Regions from separate parts of the Mesorhizobium sp. M0208 genome, predicted to be linked through region 2. Evidence: predicted binding sites of a transcription regulator. Region 2 holds the regulator's gene; each other region holds the start of a gene.
The links. Region 2 encodes PhoB, which activates phosphate uptake and scavenging genes when phosphate is short. Its sites were predicted from a motif close to TGTCATNNANCTGTCAT; they were not measured.
Positions count from the first base shown of each region.

Region 1: the regulator PhoB is predicted to act here: its motif matches at 2,138-2,154, upstream of NKJ17_RS19915 (PhoX family protein).
Region 3: the regulator PhoB is predicted to act here: its motif matches at 3,406-3,422, upstream of NKJ17_RS02320 (ceramide glucosyltransferase).

Region 1 is NZ_JAMYSP010000020.1:8,552-13,659, forward strand. It holds gene NKJ17_RS19915 (PhoX family protein) at 64-2,070, opposite strand; gene NKJ17_RS19920 (hypothetical protein) at 2,273-2,611, shown strand; gene NKJ17_RS19925 (phosphatase PAP2 family protein) at 2,626-3,327, shown strand; gene NKJ17_RS19930 (helix-turn-helix domain-containing protein) at 3,642-3,911, shown strand; gene NKJ17_RS19935 (SulP family inorganic anion transporter) at 4,092-5,108, shown strand, end outside.
Region 2 is NZ_JAMYSP010000003.1:257,265-262,372, reverse strand. It holds gene NKJ17_RS05120 (sugar ABC transporter permease) at 1-74, opposite strand, end outside; gene xylF (D-xylose ABC transporter substrate-binding protein) at 217-1,257, opposite strand; gene NKJ17_RS05110 (ROK family protein) at 1,542-2,786, shown strand; gene phoB (phosphate regulon transcriptional regulator PhoB) at 2,796-3,485, opposite strand; gene phoU (phosphate signaling complex protein PhoU) at 3,502-4,209, opposite strand; gene pstB (phosphate ABC transporter ATP-binding protein PstB) at 4,242-5,045, opposite strand; gene pstA (phosphate ABC transporter permease PstA) at 5,042-5,108, opposite strand, start outside.
Region 3 is NZ_JAMYSP010000002.1:48,804-53,911, reverse strand. It holds gene NKJ17_RS02340 (aspartate aminotransferase family protein) at 1-785, shown strand, start outside; gene argF (ornithine carbamoyltransferase) at 800-1,711, shown strand; gene NKJ17_RS02330 (Hsp33 family molecular chaperone) at 1,889-2,899, shown strand; gene apaG (Co2+/Mg2+ efflux facilitator ApaG/CorD) at 2,906-3,298, opposite strand; gene NKJ17_RS02320 (ceramide glucosyltransferase) at 3,527-4,681, shown strand; gene NKJ17_RS02315 (O-succinylhomoserine sulfhydrylase) at 4,717-5,108, opposite strand, start outside.

The DNA.
Region 1 (5,108 bases), on a different contig from region 2:
AGGAAAGGAAGGATTTCGCATCCACCGAAATCCTTCCTCGAGACTGCAAGGCCTTCCTGCGTCTCAGACCGCGATCTTGCCGCCGCCTTGCCTGGTGATGGCAACGACCGCCGGGCGCACCGGCATGTCCGGCTTGAAGTCAGGCCAGCGGGTCGACAAATCCTCATAATAGGAGGGACGCCCAAAAGCCTCCCAGTCCTCGCCACCGTCGCCTGGATGCTGGACGGCAACGAAAGCAGTCTGGTCGTCCGGCGCAAACAGGGGACCACACATTTCGGCGCCGATCGGCACACGGAAGAACAGCTTTGAGGTCGCCCGCGCCGGGCCTTCCGTGTCGACCGCCCACAGGCCGTCGGTGCGGCCTGTGGCCTTCGGGCCCTGGCCGTCGGTAGCAACCCAGAGGCGGCCGGCCGAATCGACCGCGCAATTGTCCGGCATGCCGAACCAGCCATTGGCAGTGGTTGCGGTGGAGAAGGTGGCGCCGATTTCGGCCACGGCGGGATCGCCGCATTTCAGCAGGATTTCCCACTTGCCCTTGGTCGCAGCGAAATCACCGCCATCCTCGACGATCTCAATGATATGGCCAAAGGCGTTTTCGGCGCGCGGATTGGCGGCGTCGACCTGGTCGGCCTTGCGCTTCGAATTGTTGGTCAGCATGACATAGACCTTGCCATTGGCGGCATTGGGCTGGATGTCTTCCGGGCGGTCCATCTTGGTGGCGCCAAGCAGGTCGGCGGCACGGCGCGTCTCGATCAGCACGTCGGCCTGGCTGGCAAAGCCGTTTGCCGCTGTCAGCGGTCCCTGGCCGAAGACGATCGGCAGCCATTCGATTGAACCGTCCTCGGCGAACTTGGCGACATGCAAGGTGCCGTCGTCGAGCAAATTCATGTTGGCGGCGCGATCGTCCGGATTGAACTTGCCTGTGGTGACGAACTTATAGACATAGTCGAAGCGCTCGTCGTCGCCGAGGTAGAAGACGACACGGCCATCCTTGGCGACGATCGATTCTGCGCCCTCATGCTTGAAGCGGCCCATGGCGGTGCGCTTCCTCGGCACCGACGTCGGATCCTGGACGTCGACCTCGACGATCCAGCCGAAGCGGTTCGGCTCGTTCGGCTCCTTGCCGATATCGAAACGGTCGTGATGCGCCGCCCATTCATAGGCGCCTTCGGGAATGCCGAGGCGCTTGTAATTGGCCGCCTCGTTATGGCTCTGCGGCAGCTCGCCCGAGAAATAGCCGTGGATGTTCTCCTCGGCCATGACATAGGTGCCCCACGGCGTGACGCCGCCGGCGCAGTTGTTGAGGGTGCCGATGACCTTCGTGCCGCTCGGGTCGGCGCTGGTCTTGACGCGGTCGTGGCCGGCGACGGGACCCGACAGTGCCATCTCGGTGTTGGAGGTGATGCGGCGGTTGAGCTTGCCGTCGCGCACGACCTGCCATTTGCCGGCTTCTTTGCGGATCTCGACAATGGTGCCGCCATGCGCGGCCATCTCGACATCGACTTGCTCCTTGCTGAGGGGCGCCTGCTTGGCTTTGCCATCGACGATGGTGACGAGGCCCGGGAACATCAGATGCGGATTGGTGTATTCGTGGTTGACGACCAGCAGGCCATGCTCGGCCGAGCCGCCGATCGGGATATAACCGACATAGTCGTTGTTGTAGCCGAATTGTCTGGCCTGGGCTTCCGCCGACTGTTTTGTCGGATCGAATTCCGGCGAATCGGCGAACAGGGGATCGCCCCAGCGCAGCAGCACGTCGGCGTCATAGCCAGGTGCGACGTGATGCTTGTCGTCGATGCCGGCCTCGAGCTCGTCGAAAGCGAAAGCGGAGCCTTCGGCGGCGCGGGCGTTGTCGGCGGCGATCAGCGCCAGCGGGCTAACGGTAGCGGCTATGGCCGAGACGGCAAGCGAGCCCTTGAGGAAGCCGCGGCGCGAGAACCGCGCGGCGATGATCTCACCCATGGTGCGGTTGTCGGTGGGATTGGCTCCTGGCCCATCGTTTTCCTCGAGCAGGCTGGTGCGGAAATGGGCGTCAGGGGTGCGATGTTCGGTCGAGCGCTGTTCAGTCATGGGGGCCTGCCTCTGGCTGGATGGATTGCTGGAGCGTGTTGCCTGGCCAATCCGGTATTACCGGCAGGTCACAGTTTGATGACATGCCGGCTAATTGCCACCTGCGATTTCGTATCCAACATCAGCCCCGCTTGACCGCGACCGGCGCTTCGGAAACAAGAGCTGCGGCAGGCGCGTAGGGACCGCATCGGGAGGAACAAAAGTGAGTTTCTGGGGACTTGGGCAGCTCTGCGTTTCGACGGTGATCTTTCTGCTGGCGGCCATGGCCGCAAAACAGTGGGGGCTGGCGCCGAGCCTCGGCAAGATCGTGCTGACGTTGGCGCTCTATTCGCTGGGCAATCTGATCATGCTGAGGCTGATCCGTGAATTCGGCATGTCGGTGTCGTTCAGCCTGTCGGCGGTGATCCAGCTGGTGTCGGTGAATGTGGTGGCGCTGGTCTTCTTCGGCGAGCGCGTCAATGCCTTGCAGGCAACCGGCATTGTGCTTGCCATCGCAGCTGTGGCGCTGATCACGCTCGGGCCCTATCTGCAAAGGCTGTAGCTGCGATCGGGCCGATGAAGAAGATTGCAAGCAGACTGCGCAACTGGCTGGAGTTCCCGGTTCTGCTGGCCGGGCTGGTCATTGCCGGCGGGCTGTGGGGGTTCGAAGAACTGATGGAGCTGGCGCGGGCGACCACGCCGCATGCCTTCGACACCGAAATCCTGCTTGCCTTCCGCAAGGCCGGCCAGCCCGACAATCCGATCGGACCGGCGTGGCTGGAAGGAGCGATGCGCGACGTCACCAGCCTCGGCAGCGCCAGCGTACTGGTGCTGATCACGGCAGCAATGATCGTCTATCTGCTCCTTATCCGCAGGCCAGGCGCGGCGCTTCTCATGTTCGTCGCAGTGGCGGGCGGCCAGCTCCTGTCAAGCGTGCTGAAATTCGATATCGACCGGCCGCGCCCCGATCTGGTCTCGCATCTCGCCGATGTGGCATCGCTTTCGTTTCCGAGCGGCCACGCCATGCTGTCGGCGGTGACGTATTTGACGCTGGGCAGCATGGCGGCACGGTTTTTGCCCGGGCGCACAACGAAGATCTATGTGCTCGTGCTGGCGGTGCTGACGACGGTGCTGGTCGGCATCAGCCGCATCTATCTCGGCGTCCACTGGCCGTCCGACGTGCTGGCCGGCTGGTGCGCCGGCTTTGCCTGGGCGATGCTGTGCTGGCTGGCGGCACGATTGCTGCAGCGATGGCTAGGGCGGGCCGACGGCACCTGACGTCGGCCGGACTACTTCAAATCAGCCTGTTGATCAGGCCATGTCCGCAGCCTGCCAGCAGGAAAACCATCGACAGCAAGACTGTCGAGGTCGCCAACGCTTTGAATGTCTTCACCTGCTCATCCCTTTTAAGGTCGTACCTGTGAAATCGGTACCGCAACGGATGTCCCGCCTAACGATGTCGAGGTTTGTAGCATGCCAGCGCACCGGCTGGCAAAGACTGTTGCATGTTTCACATATGCAAGATGATGTTTGACCCATCATTATGAAGGTATTATACGTGATACTGCAGAACTCAGACGGGGTTTTGACCGATGATCACTGCCGCGCAGATGCGTGCCGCGAGGGCGCTGGCCGGCATCGATCAGAAGACCCTCGCCGAGCGCGCCGGGGTTTCGCTTCCAACCATTCAGCGCATGGAAGCGAGCGACGGCGTGGTCCGGGGCGTGGTCGATACGCTGATGAGGGTCATCCAGGCCCTTGAAGAGGCCGGGGTCGAGCTGATCGGCGAGAACCAGGCGAGCGAGCGTGGCGGCAGGGGCGTTCGCCTCAAGCCTGTCACGCCGCAGAACCCGCAAGGCTGACGCTACTGCCGCATCGCCGAAAATCAAATTCGATTTTCGGATAGTCCGATGCGCGGGTCAAAAGTGTTGGGGCGTATCTGTGCGCCTATTTGGACGCACGCCGCTCCAAGTCGCGACGGCGACCGCCGACAGTCCTGCCGACGATCCCGCCGCTCCTTGGTTTCATGCGGAAGGCACTCGATGGATCAGACGCAGCGGGCAGTGCATCAACCGGCGCGGCCGACATTTTCCGAACTGTTCACCCCGAAGCTGGTGACGGTGCTGCGCGAGGGCTACACGCTCACGCATTTCAAGGCGGATGCCATCGCCGGGCTGACTGTCGCCATCGTTGCGCTGCCGTTGTCGATGGCAATTGCCATTGCTTCAGGCGTGACGCCGGAGCGCGGGCTCTACACCTCGATCATTGGCGGATTCCTGGTCTCGGCGCTTGGCGGCAGCCGTTTCCAGATCGGCGGCCCGGCCGGCGCCTTCGTTGTGCTTGTGGCGGCGACGGTGGCGCGGGTTGGCGTCGACGGCTTGCTGCTGGCGACGATGATGGCCGGCGTGTTCCTGCTTGCCATCGGCTATCTCAGACTTGGCACCTACATCAAATTCATCCCCTACCCGGTGACCGTCGGCTTCACCGCCGGCATCGCTGTCATCATCTTCTCCGGCCAGATCGTCGAACTGTTCGGGCTGAAGCTCGCCGGCAAGGAGCCAGGGCCGCTGGTGCCGAAGCTGATGGCCATCGGCGAAGCGGCCGGAACAATCAACCTCGCCGCAACTGCGGTGGCGGCACTGACCATCATCACCATTGCGATGTTGAAGCGGTTTCGGCCGAAGTGGCCGGCTATGCTGATTGCCATCGGACTGGCATCCCTCGTCGTCGCATTGCTCGCCATGCCGGCCGAGACGATCGGCACGCGCTTCGGCGGCATCCCGCGCAGCCTGCAATGGCCGGCCTTCCCGCCGCTCAGCCTCGACAGGATAATCGACGTGCTGCCGGACGCCATCGCCTTTGCGCTGCTCGGGGCGATCGAATCGCTGCTGTCGGCCGTCGTCGCCGACGGCATGACCGGAAGGCGGCATCGCTCCAATTGCGAGTTGGTGGCGCAAGGCTTCGCCAATATCGCCTCCGCCTTGTTCGGCGGCATATGCACCACTGGCACCATTGCCCGCACCGCGACCAATGTACGGGCCGGCGCGCATGGACCGGTC
Region 2 (5,108 bases):
ACGATGCCGAGCTCGGATTCCCGCGCCCGGTCTGCCGTGCTGTCGACCGGCGTGTTGGAAGTCGTGTCGGTCATCATGTTTCTCCCGCCGGGTTGCCGTCTGCCGCGGATGCCGGAAGCAGCCTAGAAGTTATCCGCCGGAAGCGGAAAAACAATTCTTTTTGAAAAAACGCCGCGGCGAGCGGCCGCGGCGTTCGGACTTCTCGGAAACGTCGGCTCAGTTGCAGACCGCAACAGTGCCAGCCGCCACGCCGGCGCAGACCTCTTCTTTCTTGATCCAGCCGGCGTCGATGACGACGTTGAGGTTATCCTTGGTGATGGCGACCGGAGTCAGGAACAGCGACTTGACCGTGTTGCCGCCGGGCGTGGTGAAATCCTTCACGCCGGCAATGTCGGTCATCTGCTTGCCGTCGGCAAGCTGCGAGGCGATCTCGGCGGCGTTCTTGCCGAGCTCGCGCGCGTCCTTCCACACCGACACGGTCTGTGTGCCAAGCGCGATGCGGTTCAGTGCGGCGTGGTCGCCGTCCTGGCCCGAGACCGGAACCGATCCGGCCAGCCCTTGCGCCGTCAGCGCGGCGACGACGCCACCGGCGGTGCCGTCATTGGCCGCGACCACGGCATCGACCTTGTTGTCGTTGGCGGTCAGGAACTGTTCCATGTTCTTCTGAGCGTTGGCCGGCAGCCAGCCGTCCGTATAGGCCTCGCCGACATTCTTGATCTTGCCGCTGTCGATGGCCTCCTTCAGCACCTCCATCGAACCGGCAAACAGGAAATCGGCATTCGGATCGGAACCCGAACCCTTGATGAAGACGTAGTTGCCTTCCGGCTTCACCTTGAAGACTTCGCGGGCCTGCATGCGGCCGACTTCCTTGTTGTCGAAGGTCAGATAGAACACGTCCTTGTTCTCGATCAGCCGGTCATAGCCGACGACCGGGATGCCTTCGTCCAGTGCCTTCTGCACGGCCGGCCCGATGGCCGAGGCATCCTGTGCCAGGATGATCAGCGCATTGGCACCCTGCGAGATCAGGCTCTCGACGTCGGTGAGCTGCTTGCCGGGGTTGGACTGTGCGTCGGCGGAAATATACTTGTCGCCGGCGGCCTCGATGGCCGCCTTCATTGCGGCCTCGTCGGTCTTCCAGCGCTCTTCCTGGAAGTTCGACCAGGAAACGCCGATGACCTTGTCTTTCGCCTGCGCCACCGACGCCAGCGCCAGCGTCATGGCGACACCCGCCAGAATGGCGGTCGTGAATTTCTTCATCATATCCTCCCTGCGCCGCGTACGGCGTGACCAATTGCTCAACGACCAGCTTAGAAGCTCTAATTTTTTCGAGCCTCGAAAAAATACTGGCCCGATCTCCGGCTGCTGTCAACATCGATTGTGATGGATTTTGATGACTGTGCGAGTTTTTTCGAGCGTCGGAATAAACGATGACAGCGCCACCTGCATCTGACACTATTTGCCGCATCCGACACTATTTGTCGGACATTACCGACGGCTTCCGGTTCATGAGCGGCCGCGGCAACCGGGAGGAAAGCAAAACGATGTCGGTCGGAATCCGCCACGACGATTTGCGCCGGCGCAACCGGGCGATGGTGATCTCGGCGGTGCGCCGGGCCGGCCAGCCGTCGCGTACGGAGATCGCAGCCACCACCGGCCTCAGTCATTCAACCATATCGGCGATCTCCTCCGACCTGATACGGGAAGGCATCCTCGCCGAGAGCAAGGCAAGTGAGGCCGTTTCGTTGAAACGCGGTCGTCCGCAGGTCGGCCTCGCCCTCAACCCGGAAGCGGCGGCGGTGCTGACCGTGGTGTTGTCACTGAATTTCCTGTCGGCCGCCATTATCGACTATGCGGGACAGGTGGTCGCCGAGGAACAGCGCCGGCTGGACACGCTGACCATGCCGCGCGACGAGCTGATCCGCGAATGCATGGCCATCGTCCGGCGCCGGCTCGAGGACCCAGACCTTGACGCCCGCAGTGTCGCCCGCATCGCCCTGGCGATTCAGGGCATTACCGACTCCCCTGCACGCGCCATGCTGTGGTCGCCGATCACGCCGCAGACCGACATCGCCTTTGCCGACATGCTGGAAGACGAATTCGGTATCCCGGCCACGGTGGAGAACGACTGCAATATGATGGCGGTGGCTTTGCGCTGGCGCGATCCGGATCGCTATCGCGACGACTTCATCGCCATCCTGCTTTCGCATGGCATCGGTATGGGGCTTGTGCTGAAGGGCGAACTGTTCACCGGGACGCATTCCTCGGGCGGCGAATTTGGCCACATGATCCATCGTCCGGGCGGAGCGCTCTGCCGTTGCGGGCGGCGCGGCTGCATCGAAGCCTATGCCGGCAACTATGCCATCTGGCGCAACGCCAGGCAGATGAGCGAAGACAGCGAACCTATCGCCGACGTCAGCGACGCCGACATGCGCGCGCTGGCCGCCCGCGCGCGCGAGAAGGATGGGCCGGAACGCGAGGCCTACCGCAAGGCCGGCGAAGCGCTGGGTTTCGGTCTCGGCTCGCTGTTCGCGCTGATCGATCCGGCACCGGTCGCGATGGTCGGCGCCAGTGCCGCCGCCTTCGATCTGATCGAGCCGGCCTTGCGCAAGGCCATCGCCCAGACCGCCGGCGGCCAGCACTCGGGCTCGATCTCCTTCGATACCGAGCCGAACGAATTGCCGCTGATCCGCGAAGGCTGCGCGATGCGGGCGTTAAGCTTCGTCGACCAGGAGATTTTCGCGCCGGGCGCGCAAATGAGGCCCGGCGTCAGAAAGAACGTCGCCTGACCAGGCGGGTCAATCTTCCCTGATCGCATAGCCGGCACCGCGGATGGTGCGGATGACATCCGGCATGCGGCCGTTATTGACGGCTTTACGCAGCCGCCCGACATGGACGTCGACGGTGCGTTCGTCGATGTAGATCGTCTCGCCCCAGACATTATCGAGCAACTGGCTACGCGAGAAGACGCGGCCCGGATGCCGCATCATGAACTCGAGCAACCGGAATTCGGTCGGCCCGAGCCTGATTTCGCTCTTCTTGCGATAGACCCTGTGCGATTCGCGATCGAGCACGATGTCGCCGACCTTCAGCACGCTGGACAGCACTTCCGGCTTGGCGCGCCGCAGCAGCGCCTTGACCCTGGCCATGAATTCCGGCGTCGAAAACGGTTTGACGAGATAGTCGTCGGCGCCGGTCGAAAGACCGCGCACCCGATCGCTCTCCTCGCCGCGCGCGGTCAGCATGATGATCGGCAGCCGCTCGGTTTCGGGGCGCACGCGCAACCGGCGGCAGAGCTCGATGCCGGAAACCGCCGGTATCATCCAGTCGAGCACCAGAAGGTCGGGCACATTCTCCTGCAAACGGATCTCGGCTTCGTCGCCGCGTGTCACCACCTCGACCTGGTAGCCTTCGGATTCGAGATTGTAGCGGAGCAGCACGCCCAACGGCTCCTCGTCCTCCACCACCATTATGCGTGGTGCGATCATCGGCTGGGCACCCCCATCATGTCACCGGCGCGGACATTGTCGTTTCGTCCTGCTTCGGACGATTGACCGGCAATTGTTCGCCGGTCAGCACATAATACGCATTTTCGGCGATGTTGGTGACATGGTCGCCGATCCGCTCGAGATTCTTGGCGCAGAACAGCAGATGCGTGCAAGCAGTGATGTTGCGCGGATCTTCCATCATGTAGGTTAACAGCTCGCGGAACACGGACGTGTATTTGACGTCGATACGCTCGTCGGCGGCGCGCAGCTTGGCCAAGGCGGCCGCATCGCCTGCAGCATACTCCTCGATGACGCCCTGCACCTGGATGAGCACTAGCTGCGCCATCGCATCGATGGAATGCGATAGGTCGCGCGGCGTGGCGCTGAGGCCGACCGCGCTCACACGCTTGGCGATATTCTTGGCAAGGTCGCCGATGCGTTCGAGGTCGCCGGCCATGCGGATCGCTCCGACGACATGGCGCAGATCGTGAGCCATTGGCTGGCGCTTGGCGATCAGGGTGATGGCGCGATCGTCCAGTTCGCGTTGACGCGCATCCATGATGGCGTCGTCGGAGACGACGCGTTGCGCCAGCACGTTATCGGAATTCAACAGGGCCTTGGTCGCCCCGCCGACCATCGAACCGGCGAGGTCGGCCATGTCGCGGATCAGCTTGCTGATCTGCTCGAGATCCTCGTCGAAAGAAGCGACTGTGTGTTCGCCCATGGTCCTGTCCTCATATGCATGATCGGAACGGCTCAGCCGAAGCGGCCAGTGATGTAGTCCTGCGTGCGCTTCTCGCGGGGCGACGTGAATATCTTCTCGGTCCGGTCGAACTCGACCAGTTCACCCAGATACATGAAGGCGGTCTGGCGCGACACGCGCGCCGCTTGCTGCATGTTGTGGGTGACGATGACGATCGTGTAGTCGGCTTGCAACTCGTCGATCAGTTCCTCGATCTTGGCCGTCGACAGCGGGTCGAGGGCCGAAGCCGGTTCGTCGAGCAGGATGACTTCCGGCTTCACTGCCACGGTGCGGGCAATGCAGAGCCGCTGCTGCTGGCCGCCGGACAGGCTCAAGCCGCTGGCGTTTAGCTTGTCCTTGACCTCGCTCCACAGCGCGGCCCGCTTCAACGCTTGCTCGACGCGGCCGTCCATCTCGGACTTGCCGAGATTCTCGTAGAGCCTGACGCCGAAGGCGATGTTCTCATAGATCGACATCGGGAACGGCGTCGGCTTCTGGAATACCATGCCGATCTTTGTCCTGAGGAGGTTGAGATCCTGCGACCGGTCGAGAATGTTCTTGCCGTCAAGCAGCACCTGGCCCTCGGCGGTCTGTTTCGGGTAGAGCTCGTAGATGCGGTTGAAGACGCGCAGCAGCGTCGATTTCCCGCAACCCGAAGGGCCGATGAAGGCCGTGACGCTGCGCTCGGGCAGCGACAGGCTGATGTCCTTAAGCGCCTTGCTCTGGCCGTAGTAGAAGTTGAGGTTCTTGACCTCGATCTTGGTCTTCTTGGCGACCGTTTCGGTCATCGTCATGTCTGGGGACAACATCTGTGTCATCTGTCCTCTCTGCGTCCGGTAAGGCTGCGGGCGAGGATGCTCAAGCCCAGAACCGTCAGGGTG
Region 3 (5,108 bases), on a different contig from region 2:
CCGCCGGCGGCCAGTACAAATACCTGGAAGGTTTCGGTCCCAAGGTCGACGGCTTCGACCAGGTCGGCTTCGACGATGTGGATGCAGCCGAAAAGGCGATCACGCCTGAAACCGCGGCGATCCTGATCGAGCCGGTGCAAGGCGAGGGCGGTATCAGGCAAGTGCCGACACAATCGCTGAAGCGGCTCAGGCAGCTCTGCGATCAGCACGGACTGCTTCTGATTTTCGACGAGGTCCAATGCGGCGTCGGCCGCACCGGAAAGCTGTTTGCGCATGAATGGGCGGGCGTCACCCCCGACCTGATGGCGGTGGCCAAGGGCATCGGCGGCGGCTTCCCGATGGGTGCCTGCCTCGCCACCGACCAGGCGGCGGTCGGCATGACCGCCGGCGTGCACGGCACCACCTTCGGCGGCAATCCGCTGGCGATGGCGGTCGGCAACGCCGTGCTCGACGTGGTGCTGGAAGACGGCTTTCTCGAGGACGTCCGGCGCAAGGCGCTGCTGTTGAAGCAGGGGCTCGCCGGTGTCGCCGACGAATTTCCGGATGTTATCGAAAGCATCAGGGGCACCGGCCTGATGCTTGGGCTTAAATGCGCGATGCCCAACACCAAGGTCACGGTGGCACTGCGTGACCAGCATCTCTTGACGGTTCCGGCCGGCGACAACGTTATCCGCCTGCTGCCGCCTCTCACCGTCACTGACGCCGAGATCCACGAGGCGCTCGAGCGCATTCGTGCCGGCGCCAAGAGCCTGGCGGATGCCATCGTCGCTGCCGCTGCGAAGTAATCCTGGAATTCCTGATGTCCCTTCGCCATTTTACCGATCTTTCTGCCGTTTCCGAAGGCGATCTGCGCTTCATGCTCGACGACGCAGCTGTGCGAAAGGCAAGGCTCAAGGCCGGAGAACGCAGCAAGCCGCTCGAAGGCAAGGTGCTGGCGATGATCTTCGACAAGCCGTCGACGCGCACGCGCGTATCGTTCGACGTCGGCATGCGGCAGTTGGGTGGCGAGACGATCATGCTGACCGGCACCGAGATGCAGCTTGGCCGCTCGGAGACCATTGCCGACACGGCCAAGGTGCTGTCGCGCTATGTCGATGCCATCATGATCCGCACCACCTCGCATGACCGGCTGTTGGAACTGACGGAAAACGCTACGGTCCCCGTCATCAACGGGCTGACCGACGAGACCCATCCCTGCCAGCTGATGGCCGACATCATGACCTTCGAAGAGCACCGCGGTCCGGTGGCCGGCAAGACGATCGCCTGGACCGGCGACGGCAACAACGTGCTGCATTCGCTCCTGGAGGCATCTGCGCGGTTCCAATTCAAGCTGAACGTCGCCGTGCCCGAGGGCAGCGAACCGGCTCAGAAGCATGTCGACTGGTCGAAAGCCAATGGCGGCAAGCTGAAATTCACCCGCTCGCCCGAGGAGGCCGTTCACGAGGCCGACTGCATCGTCACCGACTGCTGGGTGTCGATGGGCCAGGAGCACCGTGCCCGCGGCCACAATGTCTTCCTGCCCTATCAGGTCAATGCGGCACTGATGGCGAAAGCCAAGCCGGACGCGCTGTTCATGCACTGTCTGCCGGCGCATCGCGGTGAGGAGGTTACCGACGAGGTCATCGACGGACCGCATTCTGTGGTGTTCGATGAGGCCGAGAACCGGCTCCATGCCCAGAAGGCGGTCCTGGCCTGGTGCCTGGGCGCTTGATACGGGCCGCGATGATCCGGGCCGGCCTGATCTGCGCCGCCTTGATCCGGGCCGCCTTGATCTGGGCCGCCTTGATCCGGGAGTGGGTGGTGCCTATCTCAGGCGCATCACGCAAATCGAGCGCGTCTCGTCGCATGCGCCCCGGAGGGCGGCATCGCCGCGCCCCGGAGCTTTGTCATGTTGGAAACTCATCAATTGGCTGAACATAAACCCAAGCTCGGCGAATTCGGCTACGCCGGCGACGATCATGTCTTGCCGTTCGAGGTCGGCCCGCTCGACGTGCGCGGCCGCACCGTCCAGCTCGGGCCGATGCTCGACGCCATTCTCAGCCGCCACGACTATCCCGAGCCGGTCGCCCGGCTCCTGGCCGAAGCCTGTGTGCTGACGGTACTGCTCGGAACTTCGCTGAAATTCGAGGGCAAGTTCATTCTGCAGACCCGCACCGACGGGCCGGTCGACATGCTGGTCGCCGATTTCTCCACGCCGCACGCGCTGCGCGCTTATGCCCGCTTCGATGCCGACCGGCTGCAGGCTTTGACTTCTGCCGGCGAGACGTCACCGCAGACGCTGCTCGGCAGCGGCGTCCTGGCGCTGACCATTGACCAGGGCGCTCACACGCAGCGCTACCAGGGCATCGTCCAGCTCGACGGCGTCACACTGGAAGATGCCGCACGCACCTATTTCCGCCAGTCGGAGCAGATTCCGACGGACCTCCGCCTTTCGGTTGCCAAGCTTCTGACGCCCGGCGTCGGCGGTGCCCGCGAGCAATGGCGGGCCGGTGGCCTGCTGGCGCAATTCCTGCCGCAGTCGGCGGAGCGTATGCGCGTACCCGACCTTCCCGGTGGCGACGGCGATCCGCGTGAGGAAATCCATGACCCGACCGACAATTCCTGGCAGGAGCTGCTGGCGCTGCTTGGTACCATTGAACCGACCGAGCTGATCGATCCGACGATCGGCGCCGAACGGCTGCTTTACCGGCTTTTCCACGAGCATGGCGTCCGCGTGTTCGGCGGCGTGCCGGTCGCCGACCAGTGCTCATGCTCGAGGGAGAAGATCCGCGGCATTCTCGAAGGCTTTTCCGCCGAGGAGATCAGGGACAGCACCGAGGATGGCAGCATTCACGTCGCCTGCGAATTCTGCTCGAAGCAATATGACTTCGACCCGGCGGAGTTTGCAGCGGCTGGATGACGGCCCTCAATTGACGGTGCGCCGCGTGCCCGGCAAATCGAGCGAGAAGGCGGGGATGGCGACGTCGAACGTCTCGCCCCGCTTGTTGCGCATTGTGTAGTGCCCGACCATGATGCCGGACGGGGTCGAGAGCGGGCATCCGGACGTATACTGATAGCTGTCGCCGGGGTTGAGTCCGGGTTGCTCGCCGACGACCCCGGTGCCGCGCACTTCCTCGACTTTGCCGGTACCGTCGGTGATGTGCCAGTAGCGTGAAAGAAGCTGCACGAACTCATCCGACTGATTGTCGATGGTCACCTGGTAGCCCCAGACATAGCGGTTTTGCGGCGGATCGGAGTGATCCTCCAGATAGAACGGCCTGACCTGCACTTCGATGTTGCGGGTGACGGCGCTGTACATAAACTGCTCCAAAGCAATGTAGATGGAACTTTCGATGCTCAGCGCAGTTTGGTCAACGATGCGCAGCATCTTCTTGCCCGATCTCAAGCGCAGGTGCCGAAAAACAATGTCATTTGAGTGACACATGACAATGATGGTGTGCAGGCTTGTGCCGGACGACTCAGCGTTCTGTCGAATTGTTGAAAACGGCTGTCATGCGGCCGGCATTTCTGGAGTGACCAGATCTCGATGGAACCGACATACGCAGCCGCCCTCCTTTCCATAGCCCTCCTTCTTTCAAATCTCGCCAGCATCCTGTTAGCTTCGCAGAAGCTGAAGCGACCAGCCAGTATTGCACCGCCCGCGGCCAACGCGCCGCCGGTATCGATCGTCATCCCGGCGCGCGGCGTCGAGCCGTTTGCCGAAGAGACGCTGGAGCGCGCCTTCTCACTCGACTGGCCGCGCTACGAACTCATCTTCTGTGTCGCCCATGCCGACGACCCGGTGGTCAAGCCGATCACCGCCGCAATGGCGCGCTTTCCAGCTATTCGCGCCCGCCTTCTGGTCGGTGACGACCGCATCAGCGGCAATCCAAAACTCAACAATTGCGTGAAGGGTTGGGAGGCGGCGCGTTATCGCTGGGTCATCCTTGCCGATTCCAACGTGCTTATGCCGAGCGACTACGTCCAGTACCTGATGGCGGCGTGGCGGCACGACACTGGCCTCGTCTGCTCGACGCCGATCGGCTCGCGGCCGGACGGCTTCTGGGGGGAGGTCGAATGCGCCTTTCTCAACACGCTGCAGGCACGCTGGCAGTACGCTGGAGAGGCGCTCGGCCTCGGCTTCGCCCAGGGTAAGAGCATGTTGTGGAACAAGCCAATGCTCGATGCCAATGGCGGCATCCGCGCGCTTGCCGCCGAGATCGCCGAGGACGCCGCCGCGACCAAGCTGGTCAATGGGCTCGGACTGCGGGTCAATCTTGTCGCCTCTCCCTTCGAACAGCCGCTCGGCCGGCGCACGCTTGGCGAGATCTGGTCACGGCAGGCGCGCTGGGCGCGGCTGCGCCGCGTCACCTTTGCACTGTTCTTTGCCCCCGAAATCCTGATCGGCGCGGCACCGCCGCTAGTGCTTGCACTGATCGCTGCGGCTGACGCCGGCGTCAGCCTGCCGGCAACCGCCATCGCCGTGCTGGTCGCGGCCTACCTGCCGGAATGCGCCTTGGCCTCGGCCAAGGGATGGCACCTGTCGCCGCGCACGATCCCGGCGATGATGGCACGAGACCTGATGCTTCCCGCCATTTGGGCGCGCGGATGGCTGAGCGGCGCCGTCGACTGGCGCGGCAACGTGATGACTATCCAGACAAAGACTGTCGCGGAGCTGGAAGAGACCCCGTCCGGCGCCTGATCGGCACGTCCCCGCTGCCTCTGTTCGGCCCGCCCTTATCCGGCAACTCTCAGTGCCTGCTCGATGTCTTCGAGCAGGTCGTCGGCGTCCTCAAGGCCGACTGACAGCCTGAGCGTTCCCGGTCCGATGCCGAGCTCGGCGCGGGCTTCATCAGTCAAGTTCTTGTGTGTGGTCGTCGCCGGATGGGTGATCAGGCTCTTGGCGTCGCCGAGATTGTTGGAAATCAGCACGACGTCGAGTGCGTTCTGGAAGGCAAAGGCCGCCTGCTTGCCGCCCTTCACATCGAAGCAAATCAGCGTCGAGCCGCCTGACATCTGCTTCTTGACCACGGCCGCTTGCGGGTGGTCGGCGCGGCCGGGATAGATGACGCGGGCGATTTGCGGGCGCTCGGCCAGGAAATCCGCGATGCGGCCGGCACTTTCCGTCT